4 regions of the Streptomyces sp. NPDC007971 genome follow, and region 1 is predicted to be linked to each of the others. Evidence: riboswitches for the same ligand, from Rfam matches in the RefSeq annotation. Region 1 holds a riboswitch; each other region holds the start of a gene.

Region 1 (3,756 bases):
CAGCGGGGGCGGCGCGGGCGGGCCGGGGCCGACTTCGTCGCGCGGGAGCAGGAACTGCTGGCCGAGCTGTGGAAGCGCCGGGAAGTGGCCCGGCCGGCGCTGGAGCACGCGGCGCTGTCGGCCGCCCCGGCCCAGCCGCTGTACGGGGCGCCGGTGGCCTACTGGTACGGCCATCCGGCAGCGCCCCATCCCGCGTACAACCCCTATCGCACCTAGGCAGATCGCACCTGGACAGGGTGTGCAGGGGCAGCCCGGGCAAGGGTTGCGGAGGGCATCCGGCGCCCGACCAGCCAAGCCCACCCGAAGTCGGCGTCCGATCGGGTGGGCTCAGGCCGAAGTCGGCGTCCCACCAGCCAAGCCCGACCCGAAGTCGGCGCCCGGTCGGCTGGGCTCAGGCCGATGCCTCCGTGAGCTGCTTCAGCTCCTCGTCGGTCAGTCGCAGCTCCGCGACCTTCAGCAGTGCCGGAAGCTGTTCCGGGGTGCGTGCCGAGGCGATGGGGGCCGTCACCGTGGGCTGGGCGGCCAGCCAGGCGAGGGCGACCGTGGCCACGGGGGCCTCGTGGGCGGTGGCGATCTCGTCCAGGGCCGTGAGGACCCGCCGGCCGCGCTCGGACTGGAGGTGCCTCGCGGCCGCACCGGCGCGGGCGCTGTCGACCGTCGTACCGGGGCGGTACTTGCCGGTGAGGAAGCCGGAGGCGAGCGCGTAGTAGGGGACCGCCGCGAGGCCCGCGCGGGCGGCGACGTCCTGCAGCGGGCCCTCGTAGGTGTCGCGGGAGACCAGGTTGTAGTGGGGCTGGAGGGCGACGTAGCGGGCCAGGCCCTCGCGCTCGGAGAAGTCCAGAGAGGCCCGGAGCCGCTCGGGGGTGATGTTGGAGGCGGCGATCTGACGGACCTTGCCCGCCTTCACCAGGTCGTCAAGGGCGCCGATGATCTCCTCGACGGGGACCTCGGGCTTGTCGTAGTGGGTGTAGTAGAGGTCGATGTACTCGGTGTCCAGGCGGCGCAGGGAGGCGTCGGCAGCGGCCTTGATGTTGGCCGCGGACAGGCCCTGGTACTCCGGGTGCTGGCTGACCTTGGTCGCGATGACGACGTCGGAGCGGTTGCCGCGGGCCCTGACCCACTTGCCGATGATCGTCTCGGACTCGCCGCCCCTGTTGCCCTCGGCCCACGCCGAGTAGGCGTCGGCGGTGTCGACGAAGTTGCCGCCGGCGGCCGTGTAGGCGTCCAGGACGGCGAAGGAGGTGTCCTCGTCGGCGGTCCAGCCGAAGACGTTGCCGCCGAGGGCGAGCGGGAAGACGCGGAGGTCGGAGGAGCCGAGGGTGCGGCGTGAGGCATGGGAGTCGGTCATGTCCCGGTTCAACGATCACATCCGTCCCGTCCATTCCGCGATTGCTGCGAATGGTGGGGGCCGGACGACCGGCAGCCCTGACGTCGGGGGGTTGTCGTCAGGGCTGCCGGGGACCGGATGAGGGGGTACCGGGGACCGGATGAGAGGGTGCCGAGGCTCAGGCGTCCCGGCCGGTCAGGGGTTGAGGCCCTTGTCGCGCAGCCACGGCGCCGGGTCGATGCCGGTGGCCTGGCCGTTCGGGTGGACCTCCAGGTGGAGGTGAGGCCCGGTGACGTTGCCGGTGGCGCCGATGCGTCCGATGACGTCTCCGGTGCTGACCTTCTGGCCGACGGAGACGCCGATCGAGGACTGGTGGCAGAACCACAGCTCGGTGCCGTCGTCCAGGGTGAGGACGGTGCGGTAGCCGTAGGCGCCGGCCCAGCCCGCCTGGGTGATGGTGCCGCTGTGGATGGCCTTGATGAGGGTGCCGGTGGGAGCGGCGAAGTCGAGGCCGGTGTGGTAGCCGGAGGACCACATCGAGCCGGGCTGGCCGAAGGTGCCGGTGATCGTGTACGAGACGACCGGCAGCTTGTACTCCTTGGCCAGGGCGGCCAGGCGCTCCTCCTCGGCCTTCTTCTTCGCGGCGGCCTCGGCCTTCTCCTTGGCGGCCGCGGCCTTGTCGGCGGCTTCCTTCTGCGCCTTGGCGGCCGCGGCGGCGCTCTGCTTCTCGGCGTCGGCGAGGGCGGCGGCGGTGGCCTTGCTGTCGGCCTTGCTCTGCTGCTGCTCGGCCTGCGCCATGATCCGGTTGCGCAGGGCCTCGCCTGCGTTGCCGCTCCGGTCGCTGTCGGCGGAGGTCACCCCGACCTTGCTCAGCGTGGGCGTCGTGGCCTTGGCCGCGTCGGAGGCGGAGGAGTCGTCGAACAGGGAGCCGACGGAGGGCAGGTCGGGCATCGAGAGGGACACCGGCGGCTTGCCGGTGTGGGCGCTGGCCATCCCGCCCGCGCCGACGGCGGCTATCACGCCGACGCCGAGGACGGTGGAGCTGCGGGCGAGTCCGCCGCGCTGCTTGGCGACGCGGTGCCGGCCCCGCACCGGGCGGACGGAGTCCTCGGTGGGGTTCCATTCCTCCCAGGGGCCCTCGTCAGTGCGGTGGTCGCCGTAGCCGAAGGTCTCGGTCTCGCGCTGAGCCGGGATGAACGGGGCTTCTGGGGCAGGCCGGTTGGACGCCACGAAGGCGTGCTCCTTTCCTTCCTCCGCCTACCGGGTTAGCTGACGGGTTCGGAGCGGAAGGTCTCCTACGCGCGTAAACCGGCCGTGGACTCGCAAAGTTCACGACGGTGTCTGCGCGATTCACCCCAAGGTGGTGGTTCCCCGGTTCCCTTGCGGGATTCGGCACGTGCGCACGGAGCCGCCTCGGGTGACGGCTGGGACGACCGCGCTGCGTTATCGAACGTTAATAGACCCACCTGTGAGATTCCAAGCCGTTCGGCTTGATCATTAACGTTCTTCGACGCGGACGTACGGGGTATGACCGGGGGAAAACGGGCGAGTTGACCGACGTTCAGCAGTCACAGAGGCTTTGATGGTGACTCAGATGTTATGCGGAGGGCTGTCGTCCGGTCACTGTGGGTCATGGGAGCCGGAGCCGGCCGGTCAGGGCCGCCGTACGGCCAGCAGCGCCATGTCGTCCGTCGTCCCTCCCCCGGAGTGCCGGCGCACCTCCGTGGCCAGGCGGCCGAGCAGGGCGCCCGGGTCGGGGAAGCTGCGCCCGGTGAGCCGCCGGGCGGGATCGTAGAAACGGCCGTGGCCGTCGCGGGCCTCGGACAGGCCGTCGGTGTGGAGCAGCAGGGTGGCGCCGCCCGGGAAGCCGTACTCCGTCGCCCGGTCGGGCCACAGGCCCAGGTCGCCCATGCCGAGCGGCAGTGCGGGCTCGCACGGGACCAGGGTGCGCACGGTGCCGTCGTCGTGCAGCAGCAGCGGCGGCGGGTGGCCGCGGTTGACGATCCGTACGGCCCTTTCGCCGTGCGGGAGTTCGGCGAGGACGGCGGTCGTGAAGCCCTCGAAGGCGTCGAGCCCCTCCCGTCGCGTGCCCTCGCGGGCCAGGGCGCGCTCCAGCCGCTCGGCCACCGCCTCCAGCGTGGCCTCCTGCTCGGCGGCCTCCCGGAACGCCCCGATCACCACGGCGACGGCGGCGACGGCACCGATGCCCTTGCCGCGCACGTCCCCGACGATCAGCCGGACGCCGTGCGGGCTGTCCTGCACCGCGTACAGGTCGCCGCCGATGAACGCGTCCCGCTGGGCCGCCTCGTAGCGGGCCGCGATGTCGAAACCGGCGATACGGGCGGCGGGTTCGGGCAGGACGGCCCGCTGGGCGGCCACGGCGATCTCCCGGGCGGAGGCCAGCCGCTGGTCGCCGAGGCGTACGACCT
Region 2 (3,756 bases), on a different contig from region 1:
AACTGGCCAACCCCTCCCGCCGGGCGGCCAAGGAACTCTCCAAGGAGCTGTTCCCGGCGACCTCGCGCATGTCGCGCCCCCGTCAGGGCACCGAGGAGACGGTCGAGAAGATCGACGCGGCGGCCGTACGCGCCTTCTACGACCGTCATGTGCGGCCCGCCACGGCCACCGTGGTGGTCGTCGGCGACCTCACCGGTACCGACCTGGACGCGCTGCTCGCCGACACCCTGGGCGCCTGGACCGGCACCCCCGGCGAACCCCGGCCCGTGCCTGCGGTCAGCGCCGACGACACCGGCCGTGTCGTCATCGTGGACCGGCCCGGCGCCGTCCAGACCCAGCTGCTCATCGGCCGCATCGGCCCGGACCGGCACGACCGGGTGTGGCCCGCCCAGGTGCTCGGCACGTACTGCCTCGGCGGCACCCTCACCTCCCGCCTGGACCGGGTCCTGCGCGAGGAGAAGGGGTACACCTACGGGGTGCGCGCCTTCGGGCAGGTCCTGCGCTCCGCGCCGGACGGCACGGGTGCCTCGATGCTCGCCATCAGCGGCTCCGTGGACACTCCGAACACTGGTCCCGCGCTCGGGGACCTGTGGACGGTGCTGCGCACGCTCGCGGCGGACGGCCTGACCGACGCCGAGCGCGATGTGGCCGTGCAGAACCTCGTCGGGGTGGCGCCGCTGAAGTACGAGACCGCCGCCGCCGTCGCGAGCACCCTGGCGGACCAGGTCGAGCAGCACCTGCCCGACGACTTCCAGGCGACGCTGTATCAGCAGCTCGCCGCCACCGGCACGGTGGAGGCCACCGCGGCGGTCATCAACGCCTTCCCGGTGGACCGCATGGTGACGGTCCTCGTCGGCGACGCGGCCGAGATCAAGGCGCCGGTCGAGGCGCTCGGGATCGGTGAAGTCACCGTCGTGACGGCCGAGTAGCAGCCGCACGGCACCACGCGCGCGGGGCTCTGACGGCCGACGGGTCATCAGGGCCCCTTGCCGTGCGCCCGCCTTCTCCGGACGGCCGTGCGCCCGCCTTCTCCGGACGGCCGTGCGCCCGCCTTCTCCGGATGTCCGAATTGAGGCAGAGCTGCCTGTCTGCCCTGTGGGATGTACTACAAAAACGCGGATCCGTTTGGGGATCGAAAGTCGGGCCGCTTAGCGTCGTCCGGGCTGTTCGTCAGGCAGTGCGCCGCACCCGCGGCACCGGACAGTCATCGCCGAGTCCCCGTACGGCGCGAGCCAGGGGAGCCGGGGACCCACCGCAGTCCCTGGGGTGAATCGGACGCCCGCGCGCGAGCGAGGGGGTCCGTAGGAGACCTTCCTGCTCCGAACCCGTCAGCTAACCCGGTAGGCGAGAGGGAAGGAAAGGACCAGCCACTTCATGGCGTTCACAGGCGCCACCGGGAAGCACCGCAGGCCCGGCCGGGTCAGGCGCACCTCCACCCGGGCGGCCGGCATCGCGGCCCTCACCGGAACCGGTGTCATCGGTACCCTCGCTGCCACGCCGGCGCTCGCCGCCGCCGACAGCCCCGCCGAGCAGACCGGCCTCACCCCGGTCATCACCGTGAGCGACTCGCTCGCGGAGCAGATCGACGAGCAGGCCACCGCCCAGAAGGAGGCCGCCGAGCAGAAGGCGGCCGAGGAGGCCGCGGCCAAGGCCGCCGCCGAGAAGGCCAGGAAGGACCGCGAGGCCCGGGCACGCGCCGCCCGTGACGCCGAGCGCAAGCGCCTGAACGCCTTCGTGGCCCCGATCGCGAACTCCTACGTCTCCACCGGCTACAAGACCGGCGGCTCCCTGTGGTCCTCCGGTTCGCACACCGGCATCGACTTCCACGCGGCCAGCGGCACGACCGTCCACGCGGCCGGCGCCGGCACCGTCGTCTCCACCGGCTGGGGCGGCGCCTACGGCAACCAGATCGTGATCCGGATGGCGGACGGCATGTACACCCAGTACGGCCATCTGTCGTCCATCGGCGTCACCGTGGGCCAGAAGGTCACCCCGGGCCAGCAGATCGGCCTGTCCGGCGCGACCGGCAACGTCACCGGACCGCATCTGCACTTCGAGGCCCGTACGAGCCCCGACTACGGCTCGGACATCGACCCGGTCGCCTACCTCCGCAAGCACGGCGTGAACGTCTGACCCCGGCGGCCACCCCGTGCCCGTCCGACCCCCGGCGGCCACGGCTCTACCGTCCGACCCCCGGCAGGCACGGCGTGACCGTCCGGCCCCTGGCAAGTACGGCGTGATCGCCGGACACCCGGCACGCACGGTGTGAGTGTCCGAGACCAGCCCAAGCCCCGGCTCACGAGCCGGGGCTTTCGCTGTTTTTCACTGCGCCGACAGCACCCGCTGTCCAAAAAATATCCATGGATTCCGGCCCGCCGTCGGAAATTCCGGCGCATTGCAATAGAGTCACGGAACACACGTCCATCGTCGACGTTTCACGGGGATTAAGACGGAGGTCGGTCATGCGTGTTCCGGCGCAGTCGGTGTGCACGGCGATCCGGGACGACATCGTCGCCGGTGTCCACGAGCGCGGCAGCCGCCTCACCGAGGAAGTCCTGGCCCGTCGCTACGGCGTCTCGCGCGTCCCCGTCCGCGAGGCGCTGCGCACCCTGGAGGCGGAGGGGTTCGTGGTGACCCGGCGGCACGCGGGTGCCTGTGTGGCCGAGCCGACCGAGCAGGAGGCCGCGGACCTGCTGGAGATGCGCGTGCTGCTGGAGCCCCTCGGCGCCTCCCGGGCCGCCCAGCGGCGCACCGAGGCCCATCTCAAGGTGCTGCGCGGTCTGGTCCGGCTGGGCCAGGAGCGGGCCAGGCACGGCAGCAGCGAGGATCTGCGCTCGCTGGGCGGATGGTTCCACGAGACACTCGCGCAGGCCTCGGGCAGTTCCTCGCTGACCTCGGTACTGACCCAGCTGCGGCACAAGATCGCCTGGATGTACACCGTGGAGGCACTGCCGAGCCCGGTGGATCTGTGGGCGGAGCGCGGCGCCATCGTGGACGCGGTGGCGCGCGGCGACGGCGAGCGCGCGCGGGCGATCACGGCGCTCCACGCCGAGCGCGCGACGGCCGCGCACCGGCTGCGATTCCCCTCACAGGGGGACCACGCGGAGCGCGTGAGGAATTCGCAACATGCTGTAAACATGCCGAGCCTGCGGCATTAACACGGGCGCCGTATACAAAGAGGAGATATTCGGCGGACGTGCATTTCCGCTGCCTTTTTCTCGGCGCCTCGTGAATTCGCGACCGTGCACCGTTCGTGCGGCCGCGGTGAATTCATCCGGCCGCCCACGCCCAAACCTTCCGCCGCTCACGCCCAAGCCTCCCGCCGCTCACGCCCAAGGCTCCGGTCGGCCATGCGCAGCGCTCCGGCTGTCCCGCCCAGGACGCAGCGGCCCGACAACGCGGAAGCCGCGCCGCCCGGAAAGGGCGACGCGGCTTCCGCGTACGGCTCAGACGGTCTCGGGCAGCTCTTCCAAGCCCTCGGCGACCAGCTTGGCCAGACGGTCCAGGGCGGCCTCGGCGCCCTCGGCGTCGGAGGCGAGGACGATCTCCTCGCCGCCCTGGGCGCCCAGGCCCAGAACGGCGAGCATGGAGGCCGCGTTGACGGGGTTGCCGTCGGCCTTGGCGATCGTCACGGGAATACCGGAGGCCGTCGCGGCCCGGACGAAGATGGAGGCGGGGCGGGCGTGGAGACCCTCGGCCCAGCCGACGTTGACGCGGCGCTCAGCCATGTGTTGCTGCCCTTCACTGTTCAGGGTT
Region 3 (3,756 bases), on a different contig from region 1:
CTGAAGGGCATCGGCACGATCTTCCAGGCGATCGGCGAGGGCGGGCTGCCCGAGGAACTGGCGGAGATCGTCGGGCTGCGGGCCAGCCAGATCAACGGCTGCAGCGCCTGTGTGCACGGTCACACGGTCAACCTGCGCAAGGCCGGCGCGAGCGAGGAGCGGATCGCCGCCGTCGGCGCCTGGCGCGAGGCGCCCTTCTTCACCGAGGCCGAGCGCGCGGCGCTGCAGCTGGCCGAGCGGGTCACGCGGCTCGCCGACCGCTGCGAGGAGCCGGTGCCGGACGCGCTGTGGGACGAAGTGGCCGACCACTTCGACGAGAAGCAGCTCTCCGCGCTGATCCTCACCGTCTCGCTCACCAACATGTTCAACCGGATCAACACCACCATCAAGGAGCCCGCGGGCACCACTTGGGGGTGAGAAGCAGACAAGTACGGGAACAGCAGGGTGAGTCGGTGGGCCGCACTGTCCGTATTCTCTGATCATGGCCGCACCCCCCGCTTACGCACTGATCGCCACGGACCTGGACGGGACACTGCTGCGCGGTGACGACACCGTCTCCGACCGGTCGCTGGCCGCGCTCGCGAGGGCGGTGCGATCCGGGGCCCGGCATCTGGTGGTGACGGGCCGCCCGGCCCCCCGGGTGCGGCCCCTGCTGGAGGACCTCGGGTGCACGGGGCTCGCGGTGTGCGGGCAGGGCGCGCAGGTCTACGACGCCGGAGCCGACCGTCTGCTGTGGTCGGTGCGCCTGGACCGGGAACTCGCCGAGACCGCGCTCGGCAAGATCGAGGCCGAGGTGGGGCAGGTCTGTGCCGCCGTCGACCAGGACGGCGTGGACGGGCTGACGCTGATCGAGCCGGGGTATCTGATGCCGCACCCGACCCTGCCCGCCGTGCGGGTCGGCCGCCGCGACGACCTGTGGTGCGAGCCCATCAGTAAGGTGCTGTTGCGCCATCACGCGCTGTCCGACGACGAGTTGGCGGCGGTCGCGCGTTCGGCGGTGGGCTCGCTGGCGACGGTCACGATGTCGGGGCCCGGGACCGTGGAACTCCAGCCCTGCGGTGTCACCAAGGCGACGGGGCTGGCGCTGGCCGCCGACCACCTGGGGATCCCCGCCGGCCGGGCCCTCGCCTTCGGAGACATGCCCAACGACATCCCGATGTTCGACTGGGCCGCGCACGGCGTCGCCATGGCCAACGCCCACCCCGAGCTCAAGGCCGTCGCCGACGAGGTCACCCTGACGAACGAGGACGACGGCATCGCCGTCGTCCTCGAAAGGCTGTTCCCGGCCGGCTGACCGGGACCAGCGGGGCCCGCCGCGGGCGCTCGTCAGTAGGCGCCGTTGACGTTGTCCATCGACCCGTAGCGGGCGGCCGCGTAGTTGCAGGCGGCGGTGATGTTCGCGACCGGGTCGTAGATGTCGAAGGACGTTCCGGCCACGTGGTACGCGTTGAACGTCGGGTCGATCACCTGGAGCAGGCCCTTGGACGGTATGCCCTTGGCGGCGTTGGAGTCCCACAGGTTGATGGCGTTCGGGTTGCCCGAGGACTCGCGGATGATGTTGCGGTGGATGCCGTTGTAGGTGCCCGGGATGTGCTTCTCGGCCATGATCGCGAGCGATTCGCGGATCCAGCCGTCGAGGTTGTTCGGGTACCCGGCGAGCGTGGTGGACGGCGTGGTGGCCGTGGGGGTGGCGGCGGAGGCGGTGGTCGCGCCGAAGAGAGGAAGGGCGAGTACGACAGCACCCGTGCCCGCGACGGCGAGCGTGCGCACGAGGCGGTCGGTGCGGGTGCGGAGGTGCTGAGCGGCAGCAGGCATGGCGTGGTCCCTCTCCGTCGCCTGCGAGGTGAGCTGTCGGGTTCGGGCTCGGGGAGCTGCCCGGCCGCGCCTCCTGGGAGGCACGACTACACCCCTAGCCGTTCCGGTGACGACATGTGCAGTTGCGCATGTGCCGGCCGGTCCGGCGGCTTACCTGGGTTCCCCCGCTCCTGCCGTACGAATGAGTTCGTCGATGGGTGATGTCAGACGCGGCAGGATTCGGCGTCCGCCTGACGTGCCGGAAGCTATGCGAGAGCAGATGTCCGGAACAAGTACCTGATTCACCCAACGCGCCAGTTGACCTTGGTCTGTCCCGTATGGGGTACTTGATCCTTTGCTGTTGCCAATCCTCAACTGGCCGGTACGGCAAGGGGAAACGCCGTTTGTTCCCGCTGGCTGGATATGGAGGCCCACGTGACCCAACTCACGAAATGGCAAACTGTATCAAATCAGACATGAGGGATTAGAGGGATTCGCTGGGCGTGCTGCAAAAGGAGTAATTCGCTCACGGCACGGTTCGCGACAAAACGGACGGGATCCTGTTAAGTCAATGGATATCTGTCCTTATCAGATGATCAGGAACATACCGGTCGTGATCCGATAGGGCCCGGGCTGGACCGGTGGGCGCTATCGGTGATCGAAACAGGACCGGATACGCTGACTTGAGTGATGGCAACGACCTATCGACAAACCGTGTAACCGCCAGCAGACACCAGCAGACAGGAGACCCCTCGTGACCGTCGTCGGGCCGTTCGGGCTGAGCGTGCGGGACCAGGCTCTGGAAGCCGATGTCCAGGCCGGATTGGCGGCTGTCGAGGAAGGCTTGCTCGAAGCCACCAAGAGCGAGGTCCCGTTCATCACGGAGGCCGCGCAGCACCTCGTACGGGCCGGTGGGAAGCGGTTCCGGCCGCTGCTCGTGATGCTCGCGGCGCAGTTCGGCGACCCGTACGCGCCCGGCGTCGTACCGTCGGCCGTCGTCGTGGAGCTGACCCATCTGGCCACGCTGTACCACGACGACGTCATGGACGAGGCGGCCGTGCGGCGCGGTGTGGACAGTGCCAACACGCGCTGGGGCAATTCGGTCGCGGTCCTCACCGGCGACTTCCTCTTCGCGCGCGCCTCCCAGATCCTCGCCGACCTCGGCCCCGAGGCGGTGCGGGTGCAGGCCCTCGCGTTCGAGAGGCTGGTCACCGGGCAGATCCTGGAGACCGCGGGTCCCTCGGACGGCCGCGATCCGGTCGAGCACTACCTGGACGTGCTCGGTGGCAAGACGGGATCGCTGGTGGCGGTCTCGTGCCGGTTCGGCGCGATGATGTCCGGCGCCGACGAGACGGTCGTCGACGTGCTCACCCAGTACGGCGAGCGGCTCGGGGTCGCCTTCCAGCTCGCGGACGACGTCCTGGACATCGCCTCCGACTCGCGCGAGTCCGGCAAGACCCCGGGAACCGACCTGCGCGAGGGCATCCCGACGCTGCCCGTGCTCCGGCTGCGCGAGCGGGCCGCCCGCCTCGGCCTGCCCGAGGACCTCGCGCTGTGCGAGCTGCTGGACTCCGACCTCAGCGACGACGCCCGGCACGCCGAGGCGCTCACCGCCCTGCGCGCGCACCCCGCCCTGGAGCAGGCCCGCCGGGACACCGTCCGGTACGCGGAGGAGGCGCGGGCCGCGCTGGCCCCGCTGCCGGAGTGCGACGCCAAGGCGTCGCTGACCGAGCTGTGCGACGCGGTGGTGCACCGGGCCGGCTGACCCCGGTGGTGCACCGGGCCGGCCGGCCCGGTGCGGCCTGTCCCCAACGAGTGTGAGGGCGGCGTCTTGCGCACGACCCCTACGGGTCGGGGGAGACGCCGCCCTGATGTGTCATACCGCAGGCGTACACGGAGTTGGCTCCGAGGTCTGACGCTTCCGCGCGGCCGATTTGGTCAGATGGAGACCACGGAAATCAC
Region 4 (3,756 bases), on a different contig from region 1:
CACCTACGCCCTGCTCACCCACCCCGGGCAGCGGCGCCGGCTGCAGTCGTCGCTGGCCTGCGGGGAGCGGGACCTCCTGGAGACCGGTGTCGAGGAACTCCTGCGCTACGACGGCCCCGTGGAGCTGGCCACCTGGCGGTTCGCCACCCGGCCGCTGACCATCGGCGGCCAGGACATCGCCGCCGGGGACCCCGTGCTCGTCGTCCTCGCCGCCGCCGACCGCGATCCCGAGCGGTTCGCCGACCCGGAGGTGCTGGACCTGTCCCGCAAGGACAACCAGCATCTCGGCTACGGCCACGGCATCCACTACTGCCTCGGTGCCCCCCTCGCCCGGCTGGAAGGCCAGACCGCCCTCGCCACCCTTCTCACCCGCCTCCCCGACCTGCGGCTCGCGGCCGACCCGGCCGACCTGCGCTGGCGCGGCGGGCTCATCATGCGCGGTCTGCGCACGCTGCCCGTGGAGTTCACGCCCGTCCCGTGATCACGCCCGCCCGGGCACGTCCGGCAGACATCAATTTTGTGATCTTCACGTGATCTACGCGGCATTAACTTGTGACAAGTGATCGTCTGCCTATACGTTCACCCATCAGCGTGGCGCCCAGCTTCACCTGCCACGCCGGTCCCGTTGTCGCACGAAAGGCTTCCGCATGCTCACCGGGAACGGTCGTCACCGTCGCCCCCGCCAGGCTCCGGCTCTCCTCGTCGCGGCCGGAGTGACCGGCTCCGCCATCGCCATCCCGCTCCTCGGCGCCGCGAGCGCCAACGCGGCCGACGGCACCACATGGGACAAGGTGGCCCAGTGCGAGAGCGGGGGTTCGTGGAGCGCGGACAACGGCAACGGGTACTACGGCGGCCTGCAGATATCCCAGGACGACTGGAACGCGTACGGCGGCTCGGAGTACGCCTACAGCGCCGACCAGGCCAGCCGTTCGCAGCAGATAGCCGTCGCCGAGAAGATCCTTGCCGACCGGGGCACCACCCCGTGGGCCACCTGCGCCCTGCTCTCCGGCCTGACCTCCAACTCCGGCTCCGTGAACGTCGACACGGGCCTCGGCGACTCCGACGCGCAGGGCTCCGACGCGCAGGGCTCCGACGCGCAGGGTTCGGACGCGCAGGGCTCCGACGCGCAGGGCTCGGACGCCCAGGGCTCCGACCACTCCTCCCAGTCCAAGCACTCGTCCGACTCCGGCGATTCTTCCGACTCTTCCGGTCTGCCGGATTCATCGTCTTCGTCGCCCTCGTCCGATTCCTCCTCGGGTGCGCACGCCAAGCCGTCCCCGAGCACCGGTAAGCAAGCCGGTTCCGATGGCTCCGACAAGACCGATGAAACCCCCAAGTCCGACAAATCCTCCTCGCCCGGCTCTCAGGGCGAGCAGGGGGGCGACTCGCCCACCGCGGACCCCGCCGGAGAAGACCCGGACAATTCCGGGCAGATCGATGGCTCTTGGAGCCTGGTCGACACCGGCGCGCTCAGCAGCGGCGGACGTCACCGCGGCGGGAGCGCGGACGAAAGCGCGACCACAGACGGTCGGAGCGATGCCTCCTTGGGCCGTCACGCCTCCCGTGACGCGAGCACCTACACCGTTCGTGAGGGCGACACCCTCGTCTCCATCGCCGACTCCCTTGACGTCGACGGCGGATGGTGCGGCCTGTATGCCGAGAACAAGAAGGCCATCGGCGCCGACCCGAACGACATCACTCCCGGTCAGACCCTGAATATCGGTGCGGAAAAGGGCGGAAAGTAGCGGGAGTTGGCGCCCCGCTTCATGCCTAATGTCCGGTTTGGCGAAAGTGTGGGATGAGTCTCAGAAGCCCTGATCGTCTTTGAAATTCCGCCGAGCGCATGGCTACGGTCGAGGCCGCTCGTCACCACGAGCCCCGGCAGTCGCAACGCCGAGTCCTGCCAGCGGTTGCCCGGGAACAGTCGTCGCGTCATGCGCCGTAGGCAGGAGCGGGGGACCCAAGGTAAGTGCCGGGCCCGGCAGTTGAGACTGCTGGAACCGGCTGGGGGTGAAGCCGTGCCTCTCCAGGAGGTGCGGCCGGGCAACTCAACCGGCCCGAACCCGACAGCTCACCTCGCAGGCGTCGGTGAGGGGATCGATCCATGCTGTTTTCCGGCAAGGGCAAGCACCGTCGTCCGTCCAAGGCCACCCGGGTCATCGCGCTCGCCGGTGTCACCGGCGCCGTCGTCGCCGCCCCGCTGATGGCGGCCGGCAACGCCTCCGCCGCCACCGCCTCCGAGTGGGACGCGGTCGCCCAGTGCGAGGCCGGCGGCAACTGGTCCATCAACACCGGCAACGGCTACTACGGCGGCCTGCAGTTCTCCGCCTCCACCTGGGCCGCGTACGGCGGCACCGCCTACGCCGCGCAGGCCAACCAGGCCACCAAGGCGCAGCAGATAGCCGTCGCCGAGAAGGTCCTCGCCGCCCAGGGCAAGGGCGCCTGGCCGGTGTGCGGCACGGGGCTGTCCAGCACCCCCTACGGCGGCTCCGCCCCCACCACCGAGTCGAAGAGCGCCCCGGCGAAGCCCGCCCCGGCGAAGCCCGCCGCGCCGAGCACGACCTCGCGCTCCACCGACACGCAGGCCGCCTCCCGCTCGGCCGAGCGCCCGGCCCCGAGCAAGACCGTCACCACCCCGACCGGCAAGAAGGTCAAGAAGGGCGACGGCGAGTACAAGGTCGTCAAGGGCGACACCCTCAGCACCATCGCCGAGAAGCACGGCGTCAAGGGCGGCTGGCAGAAGCTGTTCGAGCTGAACAAGGACATCGTCGAGGACGCCAACCTCATCTACCCGGGTCAGCAGCTGCACCTGAAGTGACACCGGGTTCCCACCGGAACCACAGCGCTCTCACAAGGCCGGCCCCCATTCCGAAGGCCTCGTGAGGGTCACCCCCCGTCCCCACGGGCTCCCCGCCCCGGCGCGTGTTCCCCCGTACGCGCCGGGGCGGGGTTGTTTGTTCTCCCGGCCCGGCTCGCCGCTCCGTTTCCCCACTCTTCAGCCGGACCTCATCCGGAAGCCTCTTTGTTCCGAGGGTGAACAATAGGTACCGTCTCCCTGTCCACGGGGCGGTCGGTCGATGGCCGACGCCCCCGGGACGGTTAGGCTCTAGTCGCAAGGCGCACCCGCCCCGCACAACCAGCGTCACATCCATGAAGGAGATGCTCGTGCCGTCCATCGACGTCGTCGTAGCCCGGGAAATCCTGGACTCCCGAGGCAACCCCACGGTCGAGGTCGAGGTCGGCCTCGACGACGGCAGCACGGGTCGTGCCGCCGTCCCGTCCGGCGCCTCCACCGGTGCCTTCGAGGCCATCGAGCTGCGCGACGGTGACCCGAACCGCTACCAGGGCAAGGGCGTGGAGAAGGCCGTCCTCGCCGTCATCGAGCAGATCGGCCCGGAGCTGGTCGGCTACGACGCCACCGAGCAGCGCCTGATCGACCAGGCCATGTTCGACCTGGACGCCACCGACAACAAGGGCTCCCTCGGCGCCAACGCCATCCTGGGTGTCTCCCTCGCCGTCGCCCACGCCGCCTCCGAGGCCAGCGACCTGCCGCTCTTCCGCTACCTGGGCGGCCCGAACGCGCACCTGCTGCCGGTGCCGATGATGAACATCCTGAACGGCGGCTCGCACGCCGACTCCAACGTGGACATCCAGGAGTTCATGATCGCCCCGATCGGCGCGGAGTCCTTCTCCGAGGCCCTGCGCTGGGGCACCGAGGTCTACCACACCCTCAAGAAGGTCCTGAAGAGCAAGGGC

The links. A riboswitch is a leader RNA that binds a small molecule or an ion and turns the genes downstream of it on or off. The one in region 1 is predicted to bind cyclic di-AMP.
Region 2: another riboswitch for cyclic di-AMP. It lies ahead of ACFZCP_RS28400 (peptidoglycan DD-metalloendopeptidase family protein); the one in region 1 lies ahead of ACFZCP_RS24870 (peptidoglycan DD-metalloendopeptidase family protein).
Region 3: another riboswitch for cyclic di-AMP. It lies ahead of ACFZCP_RS27285 (transglycosylase SLT domain-containing protein); the one in region 1 lies ahead of ACFZCP_RS24870 (peptidoglycan DD-metalloendopeptidase family protein).
Region 4: another riboswitch for cyclic di-AMP. It lies ahead of ACFZCP_RS06375 (transglycosylase family protein); the one in region 1 lies ahead of ACFZCP_RS24870 (peptidoglycan DD-metalloendopeptidase family protein).

Annotation. Positions count from the first base shown of each region.
Region 1 is NZ_JBIBJK010000011.1:309,263-313,018, reverse strand. It holds gene ACFZCP_RS24880 (PrsW family glutamic-type intramembrane protease) at 1-216, shown strand, start outside; gene ACFZCP_RS24875 (aldo/keto reductase) at 392-1,348, opposite strand; gene ACFZCP_RS24870 (peptidoglycan DD-metalloendopeptidase family protein) at 1,523-2,557, opposite strand; cyclic di-AMP (ydaO/yuaA leader) riboswitch at 2,565-2,732, opposite strand; gene ACFZCP_RS24865 (SpoIIE family protein phosphatase) at 2,981-3,756, opposite strand, start outside.
Region 2 is NZ_JBIBJK010000014.1:141,489-145,244, forward strand. It holds gene ACFZCP_RS28395 (insulinase family protein) at 1-929, shown strand, start outside; cyclic di-AMP (ydaO/yuaA leader) riboswitch at 1,199-1,362, shown strand; gene ACFZCP_RS28400 (peptidoglycan DD-metalloendopeptidase family protein) at 1,375-2,133, shown strand; gene ACFZCP_RS28405 (hypothetical protein) at 2,297-2,464, opposite strand; gene ACFZCP_RS28410 (FCD domain-containing protein) at 2,463-3,158, shown strand; gene ACFZCP_RS28415 (HPr family phosphocarrier protein) at 3,447-3,728, opposite strand.
Region 3 is NZ_JBIBJK010000013.1:190,743-194,498, forward strand. It holds gene ACFZCP_RS27275 (carboxymuconolactone decarboxylase family protein) at 1-417, shown strand, start outside; gene ACFZCP_RS27280 (HAD family hydrolase) at 482-1,294, shown strand; gene ACFZCP_RS27285 (transglycosylase SLT domain-containing protein) at 1,327-1,815, opposite strand; cyclic di-AMP (ydaO/yuaA leader) riboswitch at 1,819-2,018, opposite strand; gene ACFZCP_RS27290 (polyprenyl synthetase family protein) at 2,549-3,559, shown strand.
Region 4 is NZ_JBIBJK010000002.1:566,110-569,865, forward strand. It holds gene ACFZCP_RS06365 (cytochrome P450) at 1-481, shown strand, start outside; gene ACFZCP_RS06370 (transglycosylase family protein) at 648-1,745, shown strand; cyclic di-AMP (ydaO/yuaA leader) riboswitch at 1,928-2,100, shown strand; gene ACFZCP_RS06375 (transglycosylase family protein) at 2,105-2,818, shown strand; gene eno (phosphopyruvate hydratase) at 3,160-3,756, shown strand, end outside.